Regions from separate parts of the Kosakonia calanthes genome, predicted to be linked through region 2. Evidence: predicted binding sites of a transcription regulator. Region 2 holds the regulator's gene; each other region holds the start of a gene.

Region 1 (7,803 bases), 2.3 Mb from region 2:
AACAGCAACGGTGTCATGTGGGATATCGCATGGCTTTACAACTACATCAACGGCGGGCTGAGCGTAACGCCTGGCCTCGGCGTTGAATGGAGCAGCGACAACCAGAACGAATATTACTATGGCGTGTCGGGTAAGGAATCTCGCCGCAGTGGCTTGCGCACCTACGATCCGGATAGCAGCTGGAACCCGTATCTGGAATTGAGCGTCAGCTACCGTTTGACCAGCAACTGGAGCGTTTACGGCACGGGCCGTTATACGCGTCTGTCGGATGAAGTTAAAGACAGCCCGATGGTGGATAAATCCTGGTCAGGTCTGCTCTCTACCGGTGTGACTTACCGCTTCTGATTGGGCACTTGAATAGTGCAATCTGTGCAATAAAACAGGGCCGTTGGCCCTGTTTTGCTTTACGGTGGTGCATTTAGCTCGGGAGGAAGAGATGGCAGACAAACACGTAGTCTTTGCAGGTCAGGCAAAACAGCCTGCTATCGGCCAGGGCACCTGGTACATGGGTGAAAACGCGCGGACGCGGCAAAAAGAGGTGGATGCACTACGCGCGGGCATTGAGCTTGGGCTGACCCTGATCGATACCGCAGAAATGTATGCCGATGGCGGAGCGGAAGAAGTTGTCGGTGAGGCGTTACAGGGCGGGTTTCGCGATAAAGCGTTTCTCGTTTCCAAAGTTTACCCGTGGAATGCCGGGGGCAAAAAGGCCATCGCCGCGTGCGAAGCCAGCCTGCGCCGCCTGAAAACCGATGTTCTCGATCTCTATTTATTGCACTGGCGTGGTAACTTTTCGCTCGCCGAAACCGTGGATGTGATGGAAACGCTGATCCAGCAGGGCAAAATCCGCCGCTGGGGAGTGTCGAATCTCGATCTCAGCGATATGCAGGAGCTGATGCATGTCAGCGGCGGTGAAGCCTGTGCCACCGACCAGGTGCTGTACCATCTTGCCTCGCGCGGTATTGAATACGATCTCTTGCCGTGGTGCCAACAACAGGCAATGCCAGTAATGGCGTATTGCCCGCTGGCGCAGGCGGGCCGTTTGCGCGATGGCTTGCTGGAAAATAGCGTTGTGCAGGATATCGCCAATGCCCACGGCGCCAGCGCGGCGCAGATTTTACTGGCTTGGGTGATTCGTCAACAGGGTGTGATGGCGATTCCAAAAGCCTCGAGCGTGGCGCATGTGCAGGAAAACGCGGCGGCGCTGAACATTATGCTCAGCAGCGAGGATTTAGCACGGCTGGATAGCGCCTGGCCGGCACCGAACCGTAAAATACCGCTCGATATGCAGTAATGCGCGGTGAAACCCTCTCCCGGCGGGAGAGGGCAGGCGGGACAATCAGCGTTTCACGACGCGGATGGTCTGAGCCAGGCGGGACGGTTTCTCTGCGCTGGCTTTTTGCGGCACGGTCGCGTTGACCGATTCGACACATACAAACGTTTTGTACCCGTCATCCGGCATGTCAGCCATGCTGACGGAAAGCGCCGGGCCGGGGTTCCAGGCCACGACGTTCGCGTTATGGCTGTGGATCACTTCAATTGCGCGGTGCAAATCCGCGTCATGGATCAGGCTGCATGCTTCTGCGTTCAGATAGACGCGATCGGTGCGATCCGGGAAGGTCTGCACGCCATCGGCCAGCACATCTTCTTTCGCATCGTTTACTTTATCGATAAAGCGATCGCCCAGGCCGCTCACTTTCACCGCGGCAATATCACCAACGTTGAAATAGGTATGCAGCGCAGAAGTGGTTTCAAATTCGCCGTGCGCTTCCAGTTCCATTTCGCAAGTTGCGCCCAGTTTGTAACGCGCATACAGCGTGAAATCATGCGGCCAGTACTGGCGTGATGCCTCGCTGCTTTGCAGTTCAAAGGTCAACACAACGCCATTCACATCTTCATTATGCGCTTTCAGCGTCCATGGCAGATTACGGGCAAAACCATGCGCCGGCAGGCCTTGCTGTTTCGCCGGGCCAAACCACGGCCAGCAAACCGGCACGCCGCCGCGCAGCGCGACACCGTCTTTAAACGGCGTATTGCCGCTGAGCCACAGAACCTCTTCTTCACCCTGCGGTTTCCAGGAGAGCAGGTGCGCGCCCTGGAAAGCGAATGACGCTTTAACCTGCGGATGGTCAACGACCAGCAGATCCAGCTCATCCAGTTTGCGGCGGGAGAGTGTGGGAGTAATTTGTTCGACTACCGGAAGTGCAAAAATTTTCTTAATCATTAACGCAATCCTCTGTCTTCAAAACAAAAAAAAGAGCGACCGAAGTCGCTCTTATAGATCATGTTCTCATCTCAACTTATTTGGAGATGTGAGCGATCAGGTCCAGAACTTTGTTGGAGTAACCCGTTTCGTTGTCGTACCAGGAAACCAGTTTCACGAAGTTGTCGTTCAGTGCGATACCTGCTTTAGCATCGAACACGGAAGTGCAAACTTCACCGTTGAAATCGGTAGAAACAACGTCGTCTTCGGTGTAACCCAGAACGCCTTTCATCGCGCCTTCAGAAGCGGCTTTGATGGCTTTCTTGATCTCTTCGTAGGACGCTGCTTTTTCCAGACGTACGGTCAGGTCAACAACAGATACGTTCGGAGTCGGAACGCGGAACGCCATACCAGTCAGTTTGCCGTTCAGTTCCGGCAGTACTTTACCTACAGCTTTAGCTGCACCGGTAGAGGACGGGATGATGTTCTGAGCTGCGCCGCGGCCGCCGCGCCAGTCTTTGTGAGACGGGCCATCAACGGTTTTCTGAGTAGCGGTGGTTGCGTGAACAGTGGTCATCAGACCTTCGATGATACCGAAGTTGTCGTTGATAACTTTAGCCAGCGGAGCCAGGCAGTTGGTGGTGCAGGAAGCGTTGGAAACGATGTCCTGGCCAGCATATTTTTCGAAGTTAGCGCCACGCACGAACATCGGGGTGTTGTCTTTGGACGGACCAGTCAGAACCACTTTTTTCGCGCCAGCGGTGATGTGCTTACGAGCGGTTTCGTCGGTCAGGAAGATACCGGTAGCTTCAGCAACAACGTCAACACCGATTTCGTTCCATTTCAGGTTAGCCGGGTCTTTCTCAGCAGTAACACGGATGGTTTTGCCGTTAACAACCAGGTGGCCGTCTTTCACTTCTACGGTACCGTTGAAACGGCCGTGAGTGGAGTCATACTTCAGCATGTACGCCATGTAATCAGCGTCTAACAGATCGTTGATACCAACGATTTCGATGTCAGAACGTTCCTGAGCAGCACGGAAAACAATGCGACCGATACGGCCAAAACCGTTGATACCTACTTTGATAGTCATATATTCCACCAGCTATTTGTTAGTGAATAAAAGGTTGGCTGTAAAATTACAAAAACCTTACGCAGCGTCAAGCGGAATCGTGTCAATCATTGCGACAAATCAATCCTACGCATATCCATTGTCCGACTGATAAGTCTCACTTTCCTTTTGAGCATGCTCCCCATATCGGGGCGCCGCCCGGAATTTTAAAGGTCGGGCAGGATAAAAATGTGAGACGCATCACAATTCCCCAGCGGGTTAACCGCAACTATTAAGTTTAGAACAAAAGTTCCTCCCTGCGTGTTAATGTTTTGTTAGAATCAGGCTGATAAGTTGTCGAATTTTTACCGCGAGACGTGAGCAAATGGCGAATAATTCCTCTGAAGACGACCTGAAAAAAGATCTGACCGAAATGCAGTTTTACGTGACACAGAATCACGGCACGGAACCGCCTTTCACCGGGCGTCTGCTGCACAACAAGCGTGATGGCGTTTACCACTGCCTGGTGTGTGATGCCGCACTGTTCCATTCACAAACGAAGTATGATTCTGGCTGCGGATGGCCGAGCTTTTTCGAGCCGGTTGGCGAAGACGCGATCCGTTATATCAACGATTATTCTCATGGCATGCAGCGCGTTGAAATCCGCTGCGGGAACTGCGATGCGCATCTCGGACATGTTTTCCCCGACGGCCCGCAACCGACCGGTGAGCGTTATTGCGTCAATTCCGCCTCTCTGAGCTTCACTGATGATGAAAACGGCGATCAGACTCGCGGTTGAAAAATCGATTCAGCTATTATTCCATGGAGTTGAGTAAGATGAATCTTGATCAAATCGTTAACAGCATGACGCCGGAAATTTACCAGCGTCTGGCAACTGCGGTTGAATTAGGAAAATGGCCAGATGGCGTGGCGCTGACGGCAGAGCAAAAAGAGAACAGCTTGCAATTGGTGATGTTGTGGCAGGCGCGCAATAACGAGCAGGCGCAGCATATGACCATCGACACCAACGGCCAGATGGTGATGAAGAGTAAACAGCAGTTGAAGGAAGATTTTGGCATCACGCCAAAACCGATTGCGACGTTTAAATCATAATCATAGAGCCGTAAATGAGCCTGATGGCGGCTTCGCCTTATCAGGCCTACGGTTTTGTAGGCCGGATAAGCGTCAGCGCCATCCGGCAATTCTTGCGACTACACCTGCGTTTCCAGCCAGTCCGCCAGCGTATACAGCGTAGCGCCTGCGGCGGCCATCTCCATAAACGCTTGCGCGCTGTCCTGCGCGTGCAGGTTGACACCGCGGCAACCATCAGTAACCACATTGACCTCGTAGCCCAACTGCAACGCGTCAAGTACGGTGAATTTCACACAATAATCGGTGGCTAAACCCATCACCATTAACTCCCGAACGCCATGCTGCTGCAACCAACCGTTCAGCGCGGTTTCCTGCCGATGGTCGTTATCAAAAAACGCGCTGTAGCTGTCTATCCGCGGGTTTTCGCCTTTGTGAAAAACCGCGTCGATAGCTTGTTGATTCAGTAGCGGATGCAACTGCGCGCCTTCACTATTTTGTATGCAGTGATTCGGCCAAAAGGTCTGCGCCAAGCCGTCCAGCTCGCCGATGACAAACGGTGCGACACCATGCTGGCTGGCGAAGCTGCCGTGATTCGCCGGGTGCCAGTCCTGGCTTGCCAGCACGGCTTCTCCGCGCGTTTTACACCACGCAATCAGGGTATTGGCGACATCAACAGTGCTGTCGCCCTCAGCGACAGCCAGCGCGCCGCCCGCGCAAAAATCATTTTGAATATCAACCAGCAGCAGGGCACGTTGTTTCATGTGCGTTTCCTCATTCATCCGGCGTCAGTTCGCCGCGCAGGTTTTGCGTCATCGCACTGCGAATGGCGTTCGCATCAAGATTCTGGCTTAACAGGTAATGAAGTTTAGTCAGCGTCGCTTCGACCGTCATATCCGCGCCGCCAATCACACCGGCGTGGGCGAGGGCGTTACCGGTGGCATAACCGCCCATATTCACTTTGCCGGACATACACTGCGTCAGGTTGACAACGACGATGCCGCGCGAACTGGCTTCCTGTAACTCTTTGAGAAACTCGCCGTTTTGCGGCGCATTCCCCACACCATACGAGCGCAAAATCAACGCTTTTACCGGCTGGCGCAAGAAGTTGCGTACCACATCGGCGGAAATCCCCGGATAGATAGTCACCACGCCAATCGGCTGCGGTGTGATTGGGTGCACGATCAGTTCGCCCACCGTATGCGGTGCAGGCGGCGTAGCGAGGCGGCGAATATGAATACCGGCTTCCAGCAGCGGCGCAAGATTCGGCGAAGCAAACGCATCGAAACCATCGGCGTGCGCTTTAGTGGTGCGGTTGCCGCGATACAGGCGATTGTTGAAGAACAGCGTGACTTCGTTAATCGGGAAATTCGCCGCCACATACAGCGCATTGAGCAGGTTAATCTGCCCATCAGAACGCAGTTCGGCGAGGGGGATTTGCGAGCCGGTCACAATCACCGGTTTGCCAAGGTTTTCCAGCATAAACGAGAGCGCGGACGCGGTGTACGCCATGGTGTCAGTGCCGTGCAGAATCACAAACCCGTCGTACTCATCGTAATGCGCTTTCACATCATCGGCGATGTGCTGCCAGTCTTCTGGCGTCATATCCGACGAGTCCATCAACGGCGCGTATTCGTGAATGGTGAAGTCAGGCATCTCCGGACGATGGAACTCTGGCATCAGCGCCAACTGGCGTTGCAGATGACCGGAAACCGGCACATAGCCGTGTTCTGAGCGCTGCATACCGATGGTACCGCCGGTGTAGGCAACGTAAATGGATTTCTTTTGCATGGTGTTGTGTTCTGGCTTAATCAAAAAAATCCCCTCCGGTGGAGGGGATACGTAATGATGATGTTAGCGGATATTGGCGCAATTCAGGCATAGTGCGTAACGATTTTGTGGATCGTTAAACACCGCCAGTTTGTCGGTTTCGGCTTTTACTTCCTGCGCCGCGCTCGCCAGCGGAGCAGGCAGATAAGCCTGCAACGCCTGCGGCAACATCGCTTGCACCGAACCAGTCATGCTGTCCATTACACGGTCAAATAAGCTCGGTTCTTCTTCGTAATAATCGATATGCCACTGTTTCAGCTTCGCAAGTTCCGCCGCTTTTGTTACGGCATCGTCGAAATCACCCAGCGCATCGACCAGACCGTTAGTTTTCGCATCCTGCCCGGTCCAGACATGGCCCTGGGCAATCTTATCTACTTGCTCCGGCGTGCTATTGCGAGACTGCGCGACCAACGTGATAAAGCGTTTGTAGCCGTTTTCAATGCTCAGTTGCATCATTTGCTGCACTTCCGTTGGCAGCGCTTTGGTCATGCTGACATCCGCCAGCGGCGACGTTGCAACGCCATCGGTATGCACGCCGATGCTATCAAGGCTGTTTTCCAGCGTATTGATCACGCCGAAAATACCAATTGAACCGGTCAATGTGCCGGCATTGGCGACGATGTAGTTAGCCGGTGTGGAGATCCAGTAACCGCCGGATGCCGCCATGCCACCCATTGATACCACAACCGGTTTGCCTGCCGCTCTGGCCGCCGCCAGTTCGGAGCGGATGATTTCCGACGCGCTGACACTGCCGCCAGGGCTGTTGACGCGCAGCACAATGGCTTTCACTTTATCGTCAAGACGCGCATCGCGGATCTGCGCGGCGGTGGTATCGCCGCCCACATTCCCCGGCGTTTCTTCGCCGTCCATAATCGCGCCGTTGGCGAAGATCACCGCGACAGTGCCGCCGACATCGCTCGGTTTCTTGGTCTGATAATCATAGAAACTGATGGCGCGGAAGTTTTTGTCTTCGTTGCTCCAGCCAAACTGTTTCACCATCGCTTTTTCAGCATCTGCGGCGGAGCCAAGCTCATCGACCAGCTTGTTATCCAGCGCATATTTGGCGGTGTCGCCGTCCACTTTGCGCAGGCCATCGAGCATCGCTTGTGCGCCAGGGAAGACTTGCTGGGCGGTGATCTGGCGGTTAGCGGCGACGGTATTAAGGTAGTTTTGCCACAGCTCGCCAATCCAGCGGCTGTCCGCATCGCGCGCGGCCGGGGACATATCATCGCGGATAAACGGTTCAACGGCGGATTTGTACGTCCCGACGCGGAACACATGGGTGGTGACTTTCAGCTTGTCGAGCAGCGCTTTGTAATACAAACCATTGGTCGCAAAGCCGTGTAGATCGACCACGCCCTGCGGCGACAGCCAAATTTTATTGGCGAAGCTGGCAAGGTAATACTGGCCCTGGCTGTAGTTATCGCCCACGGCATATACCGGTTTGCCGCTGTCGCGGAACTCGCGCAACGCTTTGCCGATGTACTGCATTGACGGTTGATCGGCCCCGGCGAAGTTTTTCAGATCCATCACAATCCCAGTGATATTGCGATCGGCCTGCGCCTGGCGAATGGTTTCGACGATGTCGAACAGTGAGTTTTCCTGTAAGCGGTCAGAACTGGCGCCAAAC
Region 2 (7,803 bases):
CATCCGCTGGCCGCAGCCAGCTTTGTTGCGCCAGCGCCTGAAACGTGGGGGTCAGGCTGTGCGCGGAACGCTCCATCAGATCGAGCGTTAAATCGTGGTGCGCACCACTCCCCCGGCTGTCCACCAGACCGGGCTTCGGGCTTAATCGTGCTTCGTCAATCAGACACTGTGTGGCGGCTCGCGCCAGCCATTCGGCACCGCCTTCAGCTTCAATCCGTGGCAGAAGTTTCATTACCAGCTCCGGAATTTCGCAGGTGGGTTGTAAAGACCGCCGGACCATTCCACCAGGTCAGCGACGCTGCTGGCTGCTAACAGTGAGCGCGTGGCATCAGTGCGGCGAATGCCCATATCTTCCGGGTAGACCACTTTGCCGCTTTGGCGCAGTTGCGCGACGCGTTTGGCGTCAACGCCCAGACCGATATCGGTGATACCGGCAACCGCAGCGACCATCGCACGGCGCTCTTCCATGCTTTCAGCGCGATAGAGGTAAGCAATCCCCTCTTCGGTCAGCACGTGTGTGACGTCATCGCCGTAGATCATGACCGGCGCCAGCGGCATGCCGGAGGTTTTCGCCACTTCCACCGCGTCGAGGCTTTCCACGAAAGTCGGTTTGGCGCCGGCCTGGAAGGTTTCGACCATCTGCACAACCAGTTTTTTTCCGCGTTCCATTGGGTTAGGTTCGGTGATCATGTTCAGCCAGGCCGGTGTTGCGTGGCGACGACCGTGCGGGTCATGGCCCATATTTGGCGCGCCGCCGAAACCGGCCAGGCGTCCACGGGTAACGGTTGAGGAGTTGGCATCGCCATCAATCTGCAAGGTCGAACCGATAAACATATCCACGGCGTATTGACCGGCTAACTGGCAGAACGCGCGGTTGGAGCGCATCGAACCATCGGCACCGGTAAAGAACACGTCAGGGCGGGCGCGGATGTACTCTTCCATCCCCAGTTCACCGCCGAAACAGTGCACGCTTTCGACCCAGCCGCTTTCAATTGCCGGGATCAGCGTTGGATGCGGGTTCAGCGTCCAGTGTTTGCAGATTTTGCCTTTCAGGCCGAGCTGTTCGCCGTAGGTTGGCAGCAGCAGTTCGATAGCGGCAGTGTTAAAACCAATACCGTGGTTGAGCGACTGCACCTGATGTTCCGCGTAGATGCCTTTAATCGCCATCATCGCCATCAGGATGTGTTCTTGCTTGATCAGGCGCGGGTCACGGGTGAACAGCGGCTCGATGAAGAACGGTTTGTCAGCAACCACCACATAGTCGATCCACGAACCGGGGATATCCACGCGCGGCAGATCGCATTCGTCGTCAACCAGTTCGTTGACCTGCGCAATGACGATCCCGTCGCGAAACGCGGCGGCTTCCACCAGCGCGGGCGTGTCTTCAGTACTTGGTCCGGTGTACAGGTTGCCTTTGCGGTCTGCTTTGTAACCAGCAATCAGCGCCACATTCGGGCACAGGTCAACGTACAGGCGGGCGTAAAGTTCGATGTAAGTGTGGATTGCGCCGATTTCCAGTTGCCCATCTTCCAGCAGTTGCGAAATGCGCAGGCTTTGCGTGCCGGAGAAGGAGAAATCGAGTTTGCGGGCGATACCTTTCTCAAAAATATCAAGATGTTCGCTACGCCCGACGCTTGGCATGATCATGTGCAGGTCGTGCACTTTCTGCGGGTTCACTTCGGCCAGCATGCGCGAGAGGAAATCAGCCTGTTTTTGGTTGTTCCCTTCCAGTACAACGCGGTCGCCCGGAGCGATCAGTTTTTCCAGCATGGCGACAAGATCGCCGGTCGGCAGTACCTTGCCTTGCACGGGAATGGACGCCAGGCGACGCTGTTTCTCGCTACGCCGCGTGTTCCATACCTGTGCTGGCTTTTGCCCAGATAACATTATTAACCTCCTGATTCAGCTCATCATTTTGACTTGCTTAACACTGAACGTAGTCTGCGCTCCGGTGAGAAATGCATCAATTAAGGTGCTGGCTAAATCATTAGCCTGAGAGTAATAATCAAAGTGACAATTTGTGATGCAGATCAGTTTAGGCAGGTAAGAAAAGCTTTATGGGGCGCTTTTAACCTATACAGGAGCCGCAAATTATTAAACGGCTCAATTATTCGCACGTATAATGTTCGCCGGTTTACAGAGATTAGAAGACGAAATGGCAGAAATTACCCCTGCGAATCTCCTTGAAGATCAAGGCGTTTCACACTATTTCCAGCCGATGCGGGGTGCGAGCAATCCGCATCTACAAACCATGCTGCCGCGATTGATTCGCCGCCGTTTGCAATTCGAACCCTGGTGGCAGCGCCTTGAACTGCCAGACGGGGATTTTGTTGATCTCGCGTGGAGCGAAGAGCCGTATCAAGCCCGCCATAAACCGCGCCTTGTGGTGTTTCATGGTCTGGAAGGCAGCCTGCACAGCCCTTACGCACATGGCCTGATCCATGCGGCAAAACAGCGCGGCTGGCTGGGCGTGGTGATGCATTTTCGCGGGTGCAGCGGCATACCAAACCGCCTGAGTCGGATTTATCACTCCGGTGAAACTGAGGATGGCACCTGGTTTTTGCACTGGTTGCGCGAAGAGTTCGGCCCGGTACCGACCGCCGCCGTGGGTTACTCGCTGGGCGGCAATATGCTCGGCTGCTTGCTGGCGAAAGCGGATGACAGTTTGCCTGTCGATGCGGCAGTGATTGTCTCGGCGCCGCTGATGCTGGAAGCCTGTAGTTATCATATGGAAAAGGGCTTTTCGCGCGTTTATCAGCGCTATTTGCTGAACTTGTTGAAAGCCAATGCCGCGCGCAAATTAAGGGCCTACCCCGGTTCTTTGCCAACCACGCTGCCGGCGCTGCGAAAGGTGCGGCGAATTCGGGAGTTTGATGACATGATCACGGCGAAAATCCACGGTTTTGCCGACGCGCTGGATTACTATCGCCGCTGTAGCGCCATGCCGCAGCTGCCGCTTATCCGCAAACCGACGCTGATTATCCACGCCAAAGACGATCCGTTTATGGATCATAACGTGATCCCGGATGCCAGCCATTTACCCACGAATATTGAATATCAACTGACAGAACACGGTGGTCACGTTGGTTTTGTCGGCGGAACACTCCGTCACCCGGAAATGTGGCTGGAGAAGCGCATCCCGGACTGGTTATCCGCCTATTTGGGAGCATCATGATTATTCCGTGGCAAGAACTTGACGCGCAGACGCTGGACAACCTGATTGAGAGCTTTGTCTTGCGCGAAGGCACCGATTATGGTGAACATGAGCGTTCGCTTGAACAAAAGGTCGCCGACGTTAAACGGCAACTGCAACACGGCGAAGCCGTGCTGGTGTGGTCGGAACTGCACGAAACGGTGAACATTATGCCGCGCGGGCAGTTCCACGAATGACAGGGTGCGGGCGGCTTTGATACTGAAAATAATCGTTGATTCAGGGAGTAGCTATGTCCGCCAAACATCCGGTTATCGCCGTTACAGGCTCCAGCGGCGCGGGAACCACCACCACCAGCCTCGCCTTTCGTAAAATTTTCGCCCAACTCAACATGCACGCGGCGGAAGTGGAAGGCGACAGCTTCCATCGCTACACCCGCCCGGAAATGGATATGGCTATCCGCAAGGCCCGCGATCTTGGCCGGCATATTAGCTACTTTGGCCCGGAAGCCAATGACTTTGGCCTGTTAGAACAAACCTTTAGCGACTACGGCCAAACCGGCCAGGGCCAGGCGCGCAAATACCTGCACACTTACGATGAAGCCGTCCCCTGGAACCAGGTGCCGGGCACTTTTACGCCCTGGCAACCGTTGCCGGAACCGACCGATGTGCTGTTTTATGAAGGGCTGCACGGCGGCGTGGTGACACCGCAGCATGACGTTGCGCGCTATGTCGATTTGCTGGTCGGCGTGGTGCCGATCGTTAACCTTGAGTGGATCCAGAAACTCATTCGCGACACCAGCGAGCGCGGACACTCCCGTGAAGCGGTGATGGATTCCGTGGTGCGGTCGATGGAAGACTACATCAACTTTATTACGCCGCAGTTTTCGCGCACCCATATCAACTTTCAGCGCGTGCCGACGGTTGATACCTCCAACCCGTTTGCCGCGAAAGGCATTCCTTCACTGGATGAAAGCTTTGTTGTTATTCACTTCCGCAATTTAGAAGGGATCGACTACCCGTGGTTGCTCGCAATGTTGCAAGGTTCATTCATCTCGCATATGGATACGCTGGTGGTGCCAGGCGGCAAAATGGGGTTGGCGATGGAACTGATCATGACGCCGCTGGTACAACGGCTGATGGAAGGGAAAAAGATTATATAGCCCGGACTGCGCCGCCGGGCTGCGTAATCAGGCTTCGATCACTTCGTAGGAGTGGGTGATATTCACCGCTTTTTCCAGCATCAGCGCCACAGAGCAATATTTCTCTGCCGACAGATCAACCGCGCGAGAAACGGCGGCATCTTTCAATGCGTTACCGGTGACGACGAAGTGCAGATTAATATGGGTAAACAGGCGCGGCGCTTCTTCACGGCGCTCTGAGGTCAGTTTCACTTCGCAGTCGGTGACGTTATGACGCCCTTTTTGCAGGATCGACACCACGTCGATTGCGCTGCACCCGCCTGCGGCCATCAGAACCATTTCCATTGGGCTTGGCGCTTTGTCGCCAGAGTTGCCGTCCATCAGAATTTGGTGACCAGAAGCGGACTCACCAAGGAACGTTAACCCTTCAACCCATTTCACACGTGCCTGCATTTTCATCACTCCGGAGTTGCAATTTTCTTTACAGATTACGCGCACATAAGAAAAGCCGCAACGGAAGGCGACCTGCGTCATGCTGAAGCGAGACACCAGGAGACAGGCGTTAAAAGCTATGCTAAAACAGTCTGGATGCTACAGAGATACATTGACGTTACGCATGTACGCAAAGGACATCATACATTAGAGGCCGCAGATGACGCTGACGGTCCACTTCCCGGGATTTGGGAAGCTTTGATTGCAACCCCAGAAACAGGGTTCCCTTACGCCCGGCTTCTGGAGCCAGCTTATAACAGAGGATAACCGCGCATGGTGCTTGGCAAACCGCAAACAGACCCGACTCTCGAATGGTTCTTGTCTCATTGCCATATTCATAAGTACCCGTCGAAGAGCACGCTTATTCACCAAGGTGAAAAAGCGGAAACGTTGTATTACATCGTCAAAGGCTCAGTGGCAGTGCTCATCAAGGATGAAGAAGGTAAAGAGATGATCCTCTCTTACCTCAACCAGGGCGATTTTATCGGTGAACTGGGCCTGTTCGAAGAAGGTCAGGAGCGCAGTGCCTGGGTACGCGCCAAGACCGCCTGTGAAGTAGCCGAAATTTCCTACAAAAAATTCCGTCAGTTGATCCAGGTTAACCCGGATATTCTGATGCGTCTCTCCGCGCAAATGGCGCGTCGCCTGCAGGTGACTTCGGAGAAAGTCGGCAACCTGGCGTTCCTGGACGTTACAGGCCGCATTGCGCAAACGCTGTTGAATCTGGCGAAACAGCCGGACGCAATGACCCACCCTGACGGCATGCAAATTAAAATTACGCGTCAGGAAATTGGTCAGATCGTCGGTTGCTCCCGTGAAACAGTCGGTCGCATTCTGAAAATGCTTGAAGATCAAAACCTGATCTCCGCCCACGGCAAAACCATCGTCGTCTACGGAACACGTTAATCTGCAAAACGGCGCATCGCTTATCCGGTGCGCCGTTTTTCTTTCCCCATGTGGCGCAGGCTGATTTATCACCCCGAGATCAACTACGCACTGCGACAAACGCTGGTGTTGTGTTTGCCTGTGGCGATTGGTTTGCTGGTCGGCCATTTACAACAAGGTCTGCTGTTCTCCCTCGTTCCCGCCTGCTGCAACATTGCCGGTCTTGATACACCCCACAAACGTTTTTTCAAACGCCTGATTATTGGCGGCTCGCTGTTTGCGGGCTGTAGCCTGGCCGTTCAACTACTGCTTGCCGACGATTTTCCCTTGCCGTTGATCCTGACCGTGCTGACGTTGCTGCTCGGCGTAACGGGGGAAATCAGCGCGCTGCATGGGCGTTTATTACCGGCCTCGCTGATTGCCTCTATCTTTACGTTGAGCCTCGCCGGGAATATGCCGGTGTGGGAGCCGCTACTGATTTACGCGCTGGGTACGCTCTGGTACGGGCTGTTTAACTGGTTCTGGTTTTGGATGTGGCGCGAGCAGCCGTTGCGCGAATCGCTCAGTTTGCTCTACCGGCAACTGGCCGATTATTGCGAGGCAAAATATAGCCTGCTGACCCAGCACGCAGACCCAGAAAAAGCCTTGCCGCCGCTGCTGGCCCGCCAGCAAAAAGCGGTAGATTTAATAAGCCAGTGCTACCAGCAGTTGCACATGCTGGCGGCCAATAAAAACAATGATTACAAACGCCTGCTGCGCGTCTTTCAGGTTGCGCTGGATTTGCAGGAGCATATCTCCGTCAGTTTGCATCAGCCTGCTGAAGTGCAAAAACTGGTCGAGCAAACCCACGCCGAGCAGGTTATTCGCTGGAATGCGCAAACCGTCGCCGCTCGCCTGCGCGTGCTGGCGGATGACATTCTTTATCACCGCTACCCGACGCGTTTCACCATGGAGAAACAAATCGGCGCGCTGGAAAAAATCGCCCGTCAGCACCCGGACAACCCGGTCGGGCAGTTTTGCGCCTGGCATTTCAGCCGTATCGCCCGCGTACTGCGTACGCAGCGCCCGCTCTATATTCGCGATCTGATGGCCGAGAAGCAGCGCCGTTTACCGCTTTTCCCGGCGCTGAGAAGTTATCTGTCGCTAAAATCTGCCGCCCTGCGCAATGCCGCGCGCATCAGCGTAATGCTCAGTATCGCAAGCCTAATGGGCAGCGCCCTGAACTTGCCGAAGCCGTATTGGATCATGATGACGGTGATGTTTGTGACGCAAAACGGTTATGGCGCGACGCGGGTGCGCATTGTCCACCGGGCAGCGGGCACGTTTGCGGGACTGATGATCGCCGGGGCAACCCTGCACTTCCACGTGCCACTCGGTTTCACGCTGGCCGCAATGCTGCTTATCACGCTGGTCAGCTATTTGATTATTCGCAAAAGCTACGGCTGGGCGATGGTCGGTTTTACCATTACAGCCGTTTATACGTTGCAGATCCTGACGCTAAATGGCGATGAGTTCATTATCGCCCGGCTTGTTGATACGCTGATTGGCTGCCTGATTGCCTTCGGCGGGATGGTCTGGCTGTGGCCGCAGTGGCAAAGCGGCTTGCTGCGCCAGAACGCGCACGACGCGCTGGAAACCGATCAGGACGCTATTCGCTTGATCCTCAGTGATAACCCAGAAGCCACGCCGCTGGCCTGGCAGCGTATGCGCGTTAACCAGGCGCATAACGCGTTGTTTAACTCGCTGAATCAGGCGATGCAGGAACCGGGTTTTAACACGCGTTACCTGAACGATATGAAACTGTGGGTCACCCACAGCCAGTTTATCGTTGAGCATATTAATGCGATGACCACGCTGGCGCGCGAGCACACCATGCTGACGCCTGAACTGGCACAGCGCTATTTGCAGTCATGCGAAATTGCCCTGCAACGGTGTCAGCAACGGCTGGAGTATGACGGGCCGGGTGAATCGGGGGATGTGAATATTCTGGAAGCACCGGAGACGTTAACGCACGGGCCAATGAGCACGCTGGAGCAGCATTTACAGCGGATTATCGGGCATCTGAACACCATGCACACCATTTCGTCAGTGGCATGGCGTCAGCGCCCGCATCACGGTAATTGGCTTCGTCGAC
Region 3 (7,803 bases), 190 kb from region 2:
ATGGTACCGATAATGACGTTAGGAGGTTGAGCGCCAGCCAGCGGGGCCAGGCCCATCCACACCAGTTCCAGGGTCCCGCCAGTAAGAATGCCGGTGTGCAAATCGCCAAGAATGAACCCGACCAACGGGCCGAGCACCACCGGGCGGTGTAGGTGTGTCAGGCCGTTAAACATATCCAGGCCAGCGATAAAGGCGAGAATGCCCAGCGCGGTGGCCTGCAGGAAGCTGATTTCCATAAGCGTGCCTCAAAGTAGTTTGAAGATGTCCAGTGCGGGCTCTGTTGGCACACCTTGTACTACGCACTCCACGCCGTTGGCTTTCAGCGCGTTGAACGCAGCAATATCGTGGGCGTTGACAGAGACAGTTTTGGCGATCTGCTTTTTGCCATCGGTATAGTGCATATTCCCGACGTTGATACGGCTAACCGGGACGCCGCCTTTTACCAGGGTCAAAAAGTCAGCGGGGGTTTTACACACGAGTAGGATCTTTTGCCGATCAGCCGCGCGATGGATGTTATCGATCGCTTTTTGCAGCGACCAGAAACGCACGGCGATCCCTTCCGCCAGCACCATTTCCATCAGATTTTGTTGTACCGGGTCGTTGGCAACTTCATCGTTGGCCACCAGCACCAGGTTCGCTCCGGCGAATCCAACCCATTGCACGCCCACCTGACCATGGATTAAGCGTTCATCAATACGGCTTAACACAATGTTTGGCATAACGTTTTCCTTTTAATTTTTATCAGACAACGCCCTGACAGGCTGAGTGATACTGACGCAGCACGTCCTGAATGTGGTCTATGATCAGCGCGTTGGGTGTTGCGCTCAGCCCCTGTTCACGCACTCTGGCGTACTGAAGCGGCAGATACTGGCTGATGAGCGGCAGAGGAATGGGCTGTTCTGCCAGGTTGCTTACCAGCCGTGTGTAGGATTCATCAATGTGGCGATCCGGCCAGTAATAACGCACGCGATCGGAATAGCTAAAGTCGCGCGCCAGGCGGCGGGCATGACTGTCTCCGTGATAATGGCTTTGCCAGTACTCAGGGTGATCGAGCATGGCATTTTCTAGCACATGGCGCAGGTCGGAACAGGCACGGGCGGGGAGCAGTTCCTCTTCGATCGCCGCCAGGGCAAACAATGCCTCACGCAGGGCGAAGGTAAGTGCCGGGCCGACTTTCAAAATAGCAAAATGATCGTGAACCAATTGCCGCAGAGCCTGAGGTGTCTGGTAATCCGTTGAGTGGGCTTCAAATACCAGTGTCGGCTGGTCTTCAACCATTCTGCTCAGTTCGCTGGCTTTTGACGCCTGGTAATCCACGACTTGCGTGTGATCGAATTCCACTCCGGGTTGGACCACCAGCGCGATGATGCGCGGCCAGATGCTGCTTAGCCCTTGTTGTTCAAATGCGGCGCGATGCGCCTGCAATGTGGCGTGCGCGGCAGCGGGAGAGGTAACGGCAAGCTCGGCCAGTGTTTCATGCGCGCCGCCTGGCACAGGGACTTCTGTACCGATGACATAGACCAGATCGGCTTCACCCCATTGTTCCATGCAGGTGACTTCTGCCATATGCGCCAGTCTTGCGGCGCGTGCTGCCACGATCTCATCGGTGAGCGGTGTGGGATCGTCGGCGCATGACATGCTGCAATCAAGATGGATTTTTTTGAAACCCGCTGCGACGTAATGCTTAATCAACTCTTCTGCATGCGACATTGCTTCGAAAGCGGGTAACGTTTGCCACCGATTGGGGCCAAGATGATCGCCGCCTAAAATCAACTGCGATCGCGGGAAGCCCAGTTTATCGGCAAGCTGACAAACGAAAGCGTGGAATTGCGCCGGTGTCATGCCAGTGTAACCGCCGAATTGATCAACCTGATTCGATGTGGCCTCAATGAGTAAGGGGTGTTGATGGGTGGCGGCAAACCGTATTGCGGCTTCAAGCACAAGAGGATGGGCAGAACAAACGGCGTAGATCCCTTTCCGGTCGCCCTCTTTGTGGTGCTTTATTAGCGCAGTCAGATGTTTCACTTTCCTCTCCCTCTATAGCTTTATTGGCATAATGTCTTTCGTTTTGTTTCCTTTATCTTGGTGCATGCTCTCGTAAAAATAAAATGAAAGATAATGCTTTTCCGATCTGTTTCACAAAACAAATATAACGAAAGTTGCTTATGTGAAGTTTATGCGAGCAGCTTCCCATCTGGTGCTTGCATTCCTTATGGAGTCAGGTTTAATAAGTAAATCGAAATGAAACGAAAGTTAAGTTAAAGGATTTCTTATGGCCAGCACGAGTTCCTCACCCGAAAAGCGCACCATCGGCACGAGCGAAAGGCGTGAGCAGATTATCCAGCGGCTACGGCAGCAGGGAAGCGTCCAGGTTAATGATTTATCTGCTCTTTTTGGTGTATCCACAGTAACTATCCGCAACGACCTCGCCTTCCTGGAAAAACAGGGCATTGCCGTGCGTGCCTATGGCGGGGCGCTTATTTGTGACGGCAACACACCGGCGACCGAACATTCAGTTGAAGACAAAAGTGCGCTCAATACGGGCCTGAAACGGGGGATTGCGCTGGCGGCGGCTGAAATGATTAAACCGGGGCACCGCGTTATTCTCGATTCGGGAACCACGACATATGAAATTGCGCGCATGATGAAGCATCACCAGGAGGTGATCGCCATGACGAATGGTATGAATGTCGCGAATGCTTTGTTTGACGCCGAAGGGGTCGAGTTACTGATGACCGGGGGGCATCTGCGCCGTCAATCACAGTCCTTCTATGGCGATCAGGCGGAGCAGTCGCTGCAGAATTACCATTTCGACATTCTCTTTCTCGGCGTTGATGCCATCGATCTTGAACGCGGTGTCAGTACGCATAACGAAGACGAGGCGCGGCTGAATCGACGCATGTGTGAAGTGGCAGAGCGCATTATTGTCGTGACAGATTCCAGCAAATTTAACCGGTTGAGTTTGCACAAAATCATCGACACGCAGCGTATCGATATGATCATCACGGATGAAGGTATCCCGGCGGAAAGCCTGCACGGATTGCAGAAAAGCGGTATCGATGTACTGCTGGTGAAGCAATAAAAAAAAGCATGGCCGGAGCCATGCTTAACGTGAGGTTTACACTTTTTTATTAAAATCAGGTCACTGGAGCCGGGTTGAACACAGCCAGTTGGTTGTGCAAACCCCATTGATCCGAGAAGGTTTTCTTGCGACCACTGGCAACATCAAGAATGAAGTGGAACAGCTTCCAGCCCACATCCTCGATAGTCTCTTCGCCGGTTGCGATGGTGCCCGCGTTGATATCCATTAAGTCATACCAGCGGTTTGCCAGCTCAGTGCGCGTCGCCATTTTGATAACCGGCACGGCGACCAGGCCATACGGCGTACCGCGACCGGTGGTGAACACCTGAACGGTGATGCCGGAAGCGACCTGCTGTGTGCCACACACGAAGTCGCTTGCGGGTGTCGCCGCGTAAATCAGTCCGCGTTTTGTCGGGCGTTGTCCCGGCGAAAGCACTTCGGAAATGGCGCTTTTACCGGATTTCGCAATTGAGCCCAGCGCTTTTTCGACCACGTTGGCCAGGCCGCCTTTTTTGTTCCCCGGAGACGGATTGGCGCTGCGGTCGGTTTTGCCCATGTCCAAATAATTATCGTACCAGGCCATCTCTTCCAGCAGGCGTTTGCCGACTTCTTCGTTGATTGCGCGCGGCGTCAACAGATGAATGGCATCGCGCACTTCGGTCACTTCCGAGAACATCACCGTGCCGCCGCAGCGGATCAGCAGGTCAGAGGCATAACCCACTGCCGGGTTGGCCGTCACGCCGGAGAACGCATCGCTGCCGCCGCACTGCATGCCGACCACCAGTTCAGACGCCGGGCAGGTTTCGCGTTTACGCTGGTTCAGCTTCGCCAGGTGACGCTCCGCGACTTGCAGAATATCATCCACCATTGAGCGGAAACCGACATGCTGTTCATCCTGCAAACGCACGATACTGGCGCTGTCCACCGGAATGGCTTGTACATCGTCGGTGCCTTGCAACAGGCGTTCCGGTTGCAGTTTTTCACAGCCGAGACCGATCACCATCACTTCACCGCCGAAGTTCGGGTTCAGCGAAATGTTGTGAATAGTCCTAATCGGGATAACTGCGGCCGGTGCGTTAATCGCCACGCCGCAACCATATAAGTGGTTCAGACCGACTACGCCGTCTACGTTCGGGTATTTCGGCAGCAGGTCGCGCTCGATAATCTTCACCACATAATCCACTACGCCCGCCACGCAGTGCACGCTGGTGGTCAGGCCGAGCAGGTTTTTGGTGCCGACGCTGCCGTCCGCGTTACGGTAGCCTTCGAAGGTGTAGCCTTCCAGCGGCGGCAACGGTTCAGGCACTTTCGTCGCCAGCGGAAGGGTGTTCAGCGGCGGCGCTTTTGGCAGCTCGACGGTAGATTCATCAATCCAGCTACCGCGTGGGATATCGCGAACGGCGTAGCCAATGACTTCGCCATAACGCACGATTTCGCCATGATGAGGAATATCCACCAGCGCAACTTTGTGGCCCTGCGGAATATGCTCAATCAGCTCGAGACCGTCCGGGAAACGCGTTCCCGCTTTTAAGCCATTGTCGTTAACGATAATCGCGACATTATCAGTGTCGTGAACTTTAATATAAAACGCCCCAGGCGATTGCTGTCTTATTTTGATGTCGGACATTGTCAAGTAATCTCCAGCTAACTGTACGATGCATTACTCAAAAAAGAGGAACTATTCTTTATTCTGTAATTAATATCAGAAAGAAAAATCTTGGTTGTTGGAAATAAGAATGTCAGGAGTTCAAATATTAAAATGTGATCTAAATCACTTATTATTGTGATGCCCCGTCTGGCGGGGCCGTGTAATGCAAGATCTGTGCATCAGCGCCCAGGCTTATGTGCATATGCTCAAAATAATCTTTCCCGATAATGTGAAAATTGAGCAAGCCAACAGTGTATGACTTCTTCGTGCTGATTATACTGAGGGCTAATAAAATCGAAGTATCCATTATCTGAATTGAGTTCCGAGTGCTTAAATAAAATCAGATAATAACCATCACAATAATTATATTTTAAAGTTAGCGGTGCCTGAGGAAATTAAAAATGGCTATTGAACAAACCGTCGAAACAAAACGGGCTTTACCCACCCGTTATTTAATTCTGCTCATTATATTTATTGTAACCGCAGTTAACTACGCAGACCGGGCAACGCTTTCTATTGCCGGGACCGATGTCGCGAAAGAGCTGCAACTTGATTCTGTATCAATGGGTTACATCTTTTCGGCATTCGGCTGGGCTTACCTGCTGATGCAAATCCCTGGCGGTTGGTTGCTCGACCGTTTCGGATCGAAAAAAGTGTACACCTACAGCCTGTTTTTCTGGTCGCTCTTTACCTTTTTGCAAGGTTTTGTCGACTTCTTCCCGATAGCATATGCCGGGATTTCAATGTTTTTCATGCGCTTTATGTTGGGCTTCTCTGAAGCGCCTTCATTTCCGGCGAACGCCCGCATTGTGGCGGCGTGGTTCCCGGCGAAAGAGCGCGGTACCGCGTCAGCGATTTTTAACTCTGCGCAGTACTTCTCACTGGCGCTGTTCTCGCCGCTGCTGGGCTGGTTGACTTACGCTTGGGGCTGGGAGCATGTGTTTACCGTCATGGGCGTAATCGGTTTTGTGCTGACCTTCGCCTGGGTGAAATTCGTCCACAACCCAACCGATCATCCTCGTATGACCCGCGAAGAGCTGGAGTACATTGAGAAGAACGGCGCGGTTGTCGATATGGACCACAAAAAAACCGACGACGGCAAAAAAGCCGGTCCGAAAATGGATTACATCAAGCAGTTGCTGTGCAACCGCATGATGCTCGGCGTGTTCTTCGGTCAGTACTTCCTGAACACCATTACCTGGTTCTTCCTGACATGGTTCCCGATTTATCTGGTGCAGGAAAAGGGCATGTCGATATTGAAAGTGGGCTTTGTCGCCTCGATCCCGGCGCTGTGCGGTTTTGCCGGTGGGGTGCTGGGCGGTCTGTTCTCTGATTATCTGATTCAACGTGGCTCAACCCTGACCGTTGCGCGTAAAGTGCCGATCGTCGTCGGGATGTTACTGGCTTCCAGCATCATCCTGTGTAACTACACCGACAGCACCGTCCTGGTTGTCGCGCTGATGGCGTTGGCGTTCTTTGGTAAAGGTTTTGGCGCACTGGGTTGGCCAGTTATCTCCGACGTAGCGCCAAAAGAGATCGTTGGCCTGTGCGGCGGTGTATTCAACGTATTTGGTAACGTGGCTTCTATCGTGACGCCGCTGGTCATCGGATACATGGTTAAAGAGTTGCATTCTTTCAACGGTGCGTTGGTGTTCGTCGGCTGTTCAGCGCTCATGATGATGGTCTGCTACCTGTTCGTGGTTGGCGACATCAAACGTATGGAACTGAAGAAATAAGCAACAACACATTAAGGTACAAAAGATGAATAACGATATCTTCCCAAACAAATTCAAGGCCGCGCTGGCGGCCCAACAGATTCAAATCGGTTGTTGGTCTGCGCTGGGTAGTCATATCAGCACTGAAGTTCTGGGCCTGGCAGGCTTTGACTGGCTGCTTCTTGATGGCGAACACGCCCCTAACGACGTGCTCACTTTTGTACCGCAATTAATGGCGTTAAAAGGCAGCGTCAGTGCGCCGGTTGTGCGCGTGCCGACCAATGATCCGGTTGTGATCAAACGCCTGCTGGACATCGGTTTCTATAACTTCCTGATTCCGTTTGTCGAAACCGAAGAAGAAGCGGTAAACGCCGTTGCGGCGACCCGTTATCCGCCGGAAGGTATTCGCGGTGTTTCTGTTTCTCACCGCGCCAATATGTTCGGCACCGTGCCGGATTACTTCCGCCAGTCCAACGCCAATATCTCCATTTTGGTGCAGATCGAAAGCCAGGCCGGTGTCGATAACCTCGACGCTATTCTGGCGACCGATGGCGTCGACGGCGTGTTTGTCGGCCCGAGCGATCTGGCGGCCACGCTGGGTTATATCGGCAATGCGGCGCACCCGGAAGTTCAGCGCACCATTCAGCACATTTTTGCGCGCGCCAAAGCGCACAACAAACCGAGCGGCATCCTGGCGCCGGTTGAAGCTGACGCCCGTCGCTATCTGGAATGGGGCGCGACGGTCGTTGCGGTTGGCAGCGATTTGGGCGTGTTCCGTTCGGCGACGCAGAAACTGGCCGACACCTTTAAGAAATAATCAAACCACCATTTAAAGAGAGAGACGCATTATGACGATGAAAGTTGGTTTCATTGGCCTGGGTATCATGGGTAAACCAATGAGTAAAAACCTCATTAAAGCCGGTTACTCACTGGTGGTCGTGGACCGTAATCTGGACGCGGTTGCCGAAGTGATCGCCGCAGGCGCGGAAACCGCGACCAGCGCGAAAGCCGTTGCCGAGCAGTGCGATGTCATCATCACCATGCTGCCAAACTCCCCGCACGTGAAAGAAGTGGCGCTGGGCGAAGGCGGCATTATTGAAGGCGCGAAAGCCGGTACTGTGCTGATCGACATGAGCTCCATCGCCCCGCTGGCAAGCCGTGAAATCAGCGAAGCGCTGAAAGCGAAAGGCGTTGAAATGCTGGATGCGCCGGTAAGCGGCGGCGAACCGAAAGCGATCGACGGCACGCTGTCAGTGATGGTTGGCGGCGACAAAGCGACTTTCGACAAATACTACGACCTGATGAAAGCTATGGCCGGTTCTGTTGTTCACACCGGTGATATCGGCGCGGGCAACGTG
Region 4 (7,803 bases), 2.1 Mb from region 2:
AGCGCAAGGTAAGTGTTAGCAAAATCCGCTGCCGCATTGTTGTGAGTAATGGCGGCTATCTCGGCACGCTTTTGCCGCACACCTTCGTCAAATGCCGGGCGGTAATGCTCCTGCTGGATGGCGTCAAAAGGCGGAGCCTGATAAGGCAGAGAGCTTGCTGTAAAGAAGGGATTGGTGACCGACATATTTCGCTCCTGAATGCGGTGAGTCTCCTCAGAGTAGGCATCCACCGGGCGCATCGCAATCATTTCTCGCATCTGCGCATAAGCGCGTATTTTTTGCCACACTGTAAAGCGACACAACTTGTGTTACCGCTTCATAGCGGTGCATGTTATGTTACGAAATCACAAAAAGCGTTGAGGAACAATGACATGATTATTCTCGTTACCGGGGCGACTGCGGGTTTTGGCGAAGGCATTACGCGCCGCTTTATTCAAAACGGTCATAAGGTGATTGCCACAGGCCGCCGTCAGGAGCGTTTGCAGGAGCTGAAAGACGAGCTGGGCGACAACCTGTACACGGCACAGTTGGATGTCCGTAATCGCGCCGCCATTGAAGCGTTCATCACCTCCCTTCCGGCGGATTGGCGCGGTATCGACGTGCTGGTGAATAACGCCGGGCTGGCGCTGGGTATGGAACCGGCGCATAAAGCGAACGTCGACGATTGGGAAACCATGATCGACACCAATAATAAAGGTCTGGTGTATATGACGCGCGCCGTACTGCCAGGCATGGTGGAACGCAATCGCGGCCATATCATTAATATCGGTTCTACGGCGGGCAGCTGGCCTTACGCGGGCGGCAACGTTTATGGCGCGAGCAAAGCGTTTGTGCGCCAATTCAGCCTGAACCTGCGCACCGATCTGAGCGGTACCGCAGTTCGTGTGACCAACATTGAGCCGGGTCTTGTTGGCGGCACTGAGTTCTCTAACGTGCGCTTTAAAGGCGATGACGCCAAAGCGGATAAGACTTACGAGAACACCACCGCGCTGAGTGCGGAAGATGTGACCGAAGCGGTTTGGTGGGTTTCCACGCTGCCGAAACACGTCAATATCAATACGCTTGAAATGATGCCGGTTAGCCAGACTTACGCTGGCCTGAGCGTTCATCGTCAGGGTTAATTTTTCCTGCCCGGCCTGCGGGCAGGGTCTGGGATACAGGTAAAATAAATGGTATGGTAGCCGGGTTAACCCTTTGGAAAGTAAGAGCGAATGGCCGCTGAAACGCAACTCAACCCTACACAACCCGTAAATCAACAAATTTACCGCATCTTACGGCGGGATATTGTGCACTGCCTGATCCCACCAGGTACGCCGTTGTCGGAAAAAGAGGTGTCGGTGCGTTTTGACGTTTCGCGCCAGCCGGTGCGGGAAGCCTTTATTAAACTGGCTGAAAACGGCCTGATTCAAATCCGCCCACAGCGCGGAAGCTACGTGAATAAAATCTCCCTCACTCAAGTGCGTAATGGCTGCTTTGTTCGCCAGGCGATTGAGTGCGCCGTTGCCCGCCGCGCCGCCATGATGATTGATGACAGCGCCTGTTATCAGCTTGAGCAAAACCTCCATCAGCAACGCATTGCCATTGAGCGCAAACAGCTGAATGACTTTTTTGAGCTGGATGACAATTTTCACCAGAAGCTGGCGCTGATCGCCGACTGCCAGTTAGCGTGGGATACCATCGAAAACATCAAAGCCACCATTGACCGCGTGCGCTATATGAGCCTCGACCATGTTTCGCCGCCGGAAATGCTGCTGCGTCAACATCAGGATATCTTCGATGCGCTGGAAAAACGCGATGCCGACGCGGTGGTGAACGCCATGACACTGCATTTGCAGGAGATCAGCGAGTCGGTGAAAACCATTCGTCAGGAGAATCGCGACTGGTTTAGCGAAGAGTAAATCCCGCCTTTTTCTCCCTTCCGGTCACATTTTTTTGTCGCAAAAAAGTGTGACCTTGATCAAAAACAAAAACTCATCATCTCAGGGGCGTATTTATAGAGCGTCCGTTTTGGGGACATCTTCTGCCCCATTTCGCTTTGCGGATATTAACAAGGAGAAACCACCATGATGACTTATGATCGAAACCGTAACGCTATTACCATCGGTTCCCGCGTGATGATCAACGGCTCAGGCCGCACTGGCAAAATCGTGGCAATTCATGCCGATGGATTGAGCGCTGAAAAAGTGCGCCGCAGCAAAACGGTGGAAGTTGAAGGATGTGAAGGCAAATTTGAACCGGTTGAACTGATTCGCCTGGGCCTGCACTGAGTGGTGAGAATGCCGCCGAGGCGGCATTCTTCGTTTGCGTTACAGCGCGGCAGCGTACTGAGCCACTGTCGCTTTCGCCCCTTTCTCCAGCAATGTTTGATACGCTTTTTGCACCTGCGCAACAAACTTCGCCTCTTTCGGCAATTCACGCCCGAAAATAGCATCAATTCCCAGCAACGCCTGAACGCGCGCTTCGCCTTCCGCGCTCTCTTTTACCGTTTTTTGAATAACGGAAAGCAGCGGATCGCACACTTCGATGGCCTGGCCTTGCTCATCCACGCCGCCAACGTAACGCATCCAGCCAGCAATACCTAATGACAACAGCGAGAAATCACTGTTGTGCACCAGATGCCAGCGCACAGAATCAAGCATACGTTGCGGCAGCTTCTGGCTCCCATCCATGGCGATTTGCCAGGTACGATGGCGCAGTGCGGTGTTGCTGTAACGCGCGATCAGCAGATCGGCGTAATGCGCCAGATCCACGCCCTGCACTTTCAGAGTCGGCGCTTGTTCTTGCAGCATCAGTGCATGCGCGGCGCGGCGGTAATTGTCATCTTCCATGCAGTCGTTGATGTGCTGGTAACCCGCAAGGTAGCCAAGATAAGCGAGGAAGGAGTGGCTGCCATTCAGCATACGCAGTTTCATCTCTTCAAACGGCACCACATCTTTGACCAGCTCCGCGCCCGCTTTTTCCCACGCCGGGCGTCCGGCGACAAAGTTATCTTCAATCACCCACTGGCGGAACGGCTCACAGGCCACGCCGGCCGGGTCGCGAACGCCGGTCAGTTGTTCAATTTTATTCAGGGTATCTTCCGTGACTGCCGGAACGATGCGATCGACCATGGTTGACGGGAAAGTGACATTAACTTCGATCCAGTCCGCCAGATCCCCATTCACCGCGCGCGCGTAAGCGCACACCACATTGCGGGTGACATGGCCGTTTTCCGGCATGTTATCGCAGGACATCACGCTGAAAGCCGGTAAACCAGCGGCTTTACGGCGCGCCAGCGCTTCCACTACCACACCGGCAGCCGATTTTGGCTGATGCGGGTTTTGCAAATCGCCAACGATTAATGGGTGATCGAGCATCAATTCGCCGGTCGCCGGTGAATGGCAGTACCCTTTTTCGGTGATCGTCAGTGAAACGATCGCGACCTGCGGCTCGCACATAGCGTCCAGCACGGTTTCCAGGCCATCAACCTGCGCGTGCAGCGCACGTTTTGCCACGCCGACCACGCGAGCGGTCCACGCATCGGCAGACATTTCTGCCACGGTGTAGAGATTATCCTGCTGTTTCAAATCGGCAATTTGTTGCTCGCCGCCAATCAGGTTGACCTCGCAATAACCCCAATCGCTGCCGTGTTCTGCGGCAAGGATATCGGCATAGACCGACTGATGTGCGCGGTGAAACGCGCCGAAACCAAGATGCACAATGCGGGGAACCAGTTTGTTACGATCATAACTGGGTAACGTGGCTTTCGCCGTTAACAGCCTGTTTTCCATGGTGGGACTCTTCTTATTAAGTGAAACAGTGGTTCAATAGATTAAGGACTGCCGCAAACCAGACTATGATTTGCGACAGGATTTGCGGACTACACCAACTAGAATGGTAACCAAATGTGTCAGATTCCCCTTAGGCTTCACCGCTTTTAACACGCAAAGAGGAATCAGATGTAGGTACGCGAGCCTACTGGTTGCGCCGCTTCGCGGGGTTCGGCAGCGTCTTGCAGAATGTTCAAATCGCGATCGCGGACTTCCGGCATCAGCACAGCAGAAAGCAGGCCAATCAGCGAGTAGACAATCAGCATCACCACAATCGGCCACCAGGAGCCGGTCATATTACAGAAGATCCCCGCCAGCACCGGGCCGAAACCTACCGCAACCAGACCGCCCGCCTCTTTGGAAATCGCCATGCGCGTAAAGCGATTACGGGAACCAAACATCTCCGCCATGGTGATATTTTCCAGCGCGAACAGCCCCAGCACGGCAAAGTTATGGATAACGATAATCGACAGCATAATGACGCCAGGCGAGTAGGTTTTATCCACAATGATCGCCATCATCGGGTACGCGAGGATAATCGCCGAAATACACAAACAGATGTACGGCAAACGGCGGCCGATTTTATCCGACAGCCAGCCCAGTAGCGGAATGGTGAGGAAACCGATAATCGAGCTAATCATCAACGCATCGGTGGGAATGCGCTTTTCAAACAACAGCGTCTGGACCAAATAACCGGCCAGGAAGGTCTGGATCAGCCCGGAGTTACCCGCCTGCCCAAAACGCAGCCCGGTTGCCAGCCAGAACGTTTTACTGCTGAACATCGCACCGAGACCGGTTTCAGCTTGATCGATTTTCGCCGGTGCGTGCACACCTTCGTGAACCTGCTCAAACACCGGGCTCTCTTTCAGGTTCAGACGCAGCCAGATGGCGAACAGCATCACCACGACGCTGGCGATAAACGGTACGCGCCAGCCCCAGGCGAGCAGTTCTTCACGGTCGAGCGCGAAAAACATAATCGCCCAGATGGCCGTGGCGCTCAGCGTGCCGCAGTTGGTGCCCATCGCCACCAGCGAAGAGATAATGCCGCGTTTTCCTTTCGGGGCGTATTCCGCCAGCATGGTGCCGGCACCGGAAATTTCCGCGCCCGCGCCCAGCCCCTGGATGATGCGCAATGTCACCAGCAGCACCGGTGCGAAAATGCCAATTTGCGCGTAAGTCGGTAAAACGCCAATCAGCGTGGTACAGATCCCCATCATGGTGATGGTGATAAACAGCACTTTTTTACGCCCAATACGGTCACCCATTTTACCGAAGACAAACGCGCCGATAATGCGCGCAATATAACCCGCTCCGTAGGTTCCCATCGCCAGGATCAGTGCCATTGCCGCTGATTGCTCCGGGAAGAAAATCTCGTGAAACACCAGCGCTGCGCCTAGCGAATAGAGCTGGAAATCCATAAATTCCAGCGCCGTACCCAGCCAGCCGGACACCGCCGCTTTCACCAGATCCGAGGTCGTTCTTTCAGTGTTAACTTGCGTCATAATGGCCATCTCGAAAAAAGTCGCATGCGTACCGCTTAACCGCATTTTTCGTGGTAATTAATTGAACGTTAATAAGACCTTACAGCACTGTCGCTGATCTTTTTCAAACAGTTCAATCGCATCGGTGACATGTTGATAATCAAATTTATGCGTCACTAATTTGCCAGGATCGATTAACCCGCGCGCCAGCCAGTCGATCACCACCGGGAATTTATTGGCATTGAGACGTGACGAGAAAATCGACAGCTCTTTGCCGGTAATGCCCTGCTGGATGATTTGGCTGGGTTCGCTGGAAAATCCCATGATCACAATGCGCGCGGCGGGTGACGCCAGCGCAATCGCTTCCTGCAAAATCGAAGGATGGCAGGCGGCATCCACAATCAACGTCGGTTTGATCCCCTTCTCGGCCAGCGTTTCCTGCAATGGACGCTGGCTATTGTTGATGACCCAGTCGGCACCGCTGTTGCGGGCCATTGCCAGGCGTTCATCGATCCTGTCGGCGACAATCACCTGTTTTACCTTGTAGACACCTTTTAGCGCCTGCAAGGTGGTCAGCCCCATCGGGCCTGCGCCATAAATCAGCGCGATATCGTTTTCCGTTGGTTGCGCCTGGCCGGTGACATTCGCGGCAATGGTGAACGGTTCGACCATCACGGCGTGTTCATCGGCAATGGTTTCGGGGATTTTCCAGGCATTACGCGCCGGAACCGCCGCGTATTCGCTGAATCCGCCATCTCGATGTACGCCAAGCACCACCAGTTCGGTGCAGACATTGGGTTTGCCGATGGAGCACGGATAGCAGTGACCGCAGCTGATCACCGGGTCAACCGAGACGCGCTCGCCAAGACGTGACGGTGAAACACCTTCGCCGACGGCATCAATGTGCCCGTAAAATTCATGACCGATGACGCGCGGATATTTGGCAAACGGGTTATGTCCGCGGTAAATGTGGCTGTCGGAGCCACAAATCCCGGCCAGTTTGACTTTGACGCGCACTTCCCCGGCGGCTGGCTGCGGTAACGGGCGGTCAGCAACGGTTAATTGGTTGGGTTGTTCGATTACCACACTTTTCATTTCGCTTTCCTTTATTACCTATTACCAGTTCCACAGCGTGCCATCTTCCAGTCGCGCGACCGGCAGATAAGCAGGATCGTAGGGGTATTTCGCCGCCAACTTTTCGTCGAACTCAATGCCCAGCCCCGGTTTGTCGCCAGGGTGCATATAGCCGTTTTCAAAGCGCCAACTGTGCGGAAAAACCTCCAGCATTTGTTCGGAATACCCCATGTATTCCTGCACCCCAAAGTTAGGTACCCACAGGTCGAAATGGAGCGCGGCGGCATGGCAAATGGGCGAGAGATCGGACGGGCCATGCGAACCGGTGCGCACCTGGTAGAGCGAGGCAAAATCGGCAATACGGCGCATGCCGGTGATGCCGCCCGCGTGGGTAATGGTGGTGCGGATATAATCGATCAGTTGCTCTTCGATAAGCTGTTTGCAATCCCAGATGCTGTTAAACACTTCGCCGACCGCAATCGGCGTGACCGTATGCTGGCGAATCAGACGAAAGCACGCTTGATTCTCCGCAGGCGTGGGATCTTCCATCCAGAACATACGGAATGGCTCAATACTTTTGCCGAAGCGCGCGGCTTCAATAGGGGTCAGACGGTGATGCATGTCGTGCAGCAAATGTTCGTCAAAACCAAATTTGCTGCGCACCGCGTCGAACAGTTTCGGGGTGAAATCGAGGTATTTTTCCGTCGACCAGAGTTGCTCTTCCGGCCATTGGCCTTTGGTCGCCGGTTCATAAGCCAGGCCTTTGCCTTTTGCCATGCCGTAGGTGGTTTTCATCCCCGGCACACCGCATTGCACGCGGATGGCTTTAAAGCCCATCTCTTTATGCCGGGCATAATCTTCCAGCACATCATCAAGGGTATGGCCGGTGGTGTGGCAATAAACCATTACCCCTTCGCGGGAAGCGCCGCCCAACAGTTGATAGAGCGGCATATTGGCGGCTTTGGCTTTGATATCCCACAGCGCCATATCCACGGCGGAAATGGCCGACATGGTGACCGGGCCGCGGCGCCAGTACGCGCCTTTGTAGAAAAACTGCCAGATATCTTCGATGCGATGGGCGTCACGGCCAATCAATTGCGGGCAAAGATGATCTTTCAGATAGGAGGCGACAGAGAGTTCGCGGCCATTGAGCGTTGCGTCGCCAAGGCCAACAATCCCTTCATCGGTGGTGATTTTTAAGGTGACAAAGTTGCGCCCCGGACAGGTAACAAAAACATCAGCCCCTACGATCTTCATGCGTTATTCCTTGCAGCGTTTTAACGTGATGCAAGAAACTTAAGCAATCCGGCCACTACCATACAAGTATAACGATCAAAAAAGCGGCTTTTGATCACAAAAATTTAAAAATTGCTTATGCCCGGCCCCATCCTGCAACGATGATTAACATGCCGCACAAGGCGATCGCCGCGCCGAGCCAG

What was found. Region 2 encodes CRP, which controls carbon source genes, mostly activating them, when cyclic AMP is high. Its sites were predicted from a motif close to ATGTGANNNNNNTCACAT; they were not measured.
Region 1: a site for CRP is predicted at 3,504-3,521, ahead of msrB (peptide-methionine (R)-S-oxide reductase MsrB). Genes of this name have one in related genera too.
Region 3: a site for CRP is predicted at 4,842-4,859, ahead of garD (galactarate dehydratase). Genes of this name have one in related genera too.
Region 4: a site for CRP is predicted at 1,946-1,963, ahead of ydfZ (putative selenium delivery protein YdfZ). Genes of this name have one in related genera too.

Annotation. Positions count from the first base shown of each region.
Region 1 covers NZ_CP151800.1:2,748,325-2,756,127, reverse strand. Annotated here, with positions in the region: gene AAEY27_RS12925 (MipA/OmpV family protein) at 1-345, shown strand, start outside; gene AAEY27_RS12920 (aldo/keto reductase) at 437-1,294, shown strand; gene AAEY27_RS12915 (D-hexose-6-phosphate mutarotase) at 1,340-2,224, opposite strand; gene gapA (glyceraldehyde-3-phosphate dehydrogenase) at 2,301-3,296, opposite strand; gene msrB (peptide-methionine (R)-S-oxide reductase MsrB) at 3,640-4,053, shown strand; gene AAEY27_RS12900 (YeaC family protein) at 4,092-4,367, shown strand; gene pncA (bifunctional nicotinamidase/pyrazinamidase) at 4,466-5,107, opposite strand; gene ansA (asparaginase) at 5,118-6,134, opposite strand; gene sppA (signal peptide peptidase SppA) at 6,198-7,803, opposite strand, start outside.
Region 2 covers NZ_CP151800.1:456,460-464,262, reverse strand. Annotated here, with positions in the region: gene AAEY27_RS01955 (triphosphoribosyl-dephospho-CoA synthase) at 1-232, opposite strand, end outside; gene mdcA (malonate decarboxylase subunit alpha) at 232-1,887, opposite strand; gene AAEY27_RS01945 (hydrolase) at 2,156-3,175, shown strand; gene AAEY27_RS01940 (YheU family protein) at 3,172-3,390, shown strand; gene AAEY27_RS01935 (phosphoribulokinase) at 3,444-4,313, shown strand; gene AAEY27_RS01930 (OsmC family protein) at 4,341-4,745, opposite strand; gene crp (cAMP-activated global transcriptional regulator CRP) at 5,058-5,690, shown strand; gene AAEY27_RS01920 (YccS/YhfK family putative transporter) at 5,739-7,803, shown strand, end outside.
Region 3 covers NZ_CP151800.1:644,700-652,502, forward strand. Annotated here, with positions in the region: gene agaW (PTS N-acetylgalactosamine transporter subunit IIC) at 1-236, opposite strand, end outside; gene agaV (PTS N-acetylgalactosamine transporter subunit IIB) at 246-719, opposite strand; gene kbaZ (tagatose-bisphosphate aldolase subunit KbaZ) at 742-2,025, opposite strand; gene AAEY27_RS02955 (DeoR family transcriptional regulator) at 2,273-3,082, shown strand; gene garD (galactarate dehydratase) at 3,138-4,709, opposite strand; gene AAEY27_RS02965 (MFS transporter) at 5,132-6,466, shown strand; gene garL (2-dehydro-3-deoxyglucarate aldolase) at 6,492-7,262, shown strand; gene garR (2-hydroxy-3-oxopropionate reductase) at 7,294-7,803, shown strand, end outside.
Region 4 covers NZ_CP151800.1:2,569,869-2,577,671, forward strand. Annotated here, with positions in the region: gene dcp (peptidyl-dipeptidase Dcp) at 1-185, opposite strand, end outside; gene ydfG (bifunctional NADP-dependent 3-hydroxy acid dehydrogenase/3-hydroxypropionate dehydrogenase YdfG) at 372-1,121, shown strand; gene AAEY27_RS11985 (GntR family transcriptional regulator) at 1,212-1,898, shown strand; gene ydfZ (putative selenium delivery protein YdfZ) at 2,064-2,267, shown strand; gene AAEY27_RS11995 (mannitol dehydrogenase family protein) at 2,307-3,770, opposite strand; gene AAEY27_RS12000 (MFS transporter) at 3,935-5,311, opposite strand; gene AAEY27_RS12005 (Zn-dependent oxidoreductase) at 5,369-6,385, opposite strand; gene manD (D-mannonate dehydratase ManD) at 6,407-7,621, opposite strand; gene AAEY27_RS12015 (YnfA family protein) at 7,737-7,803, opposite strand, start outside.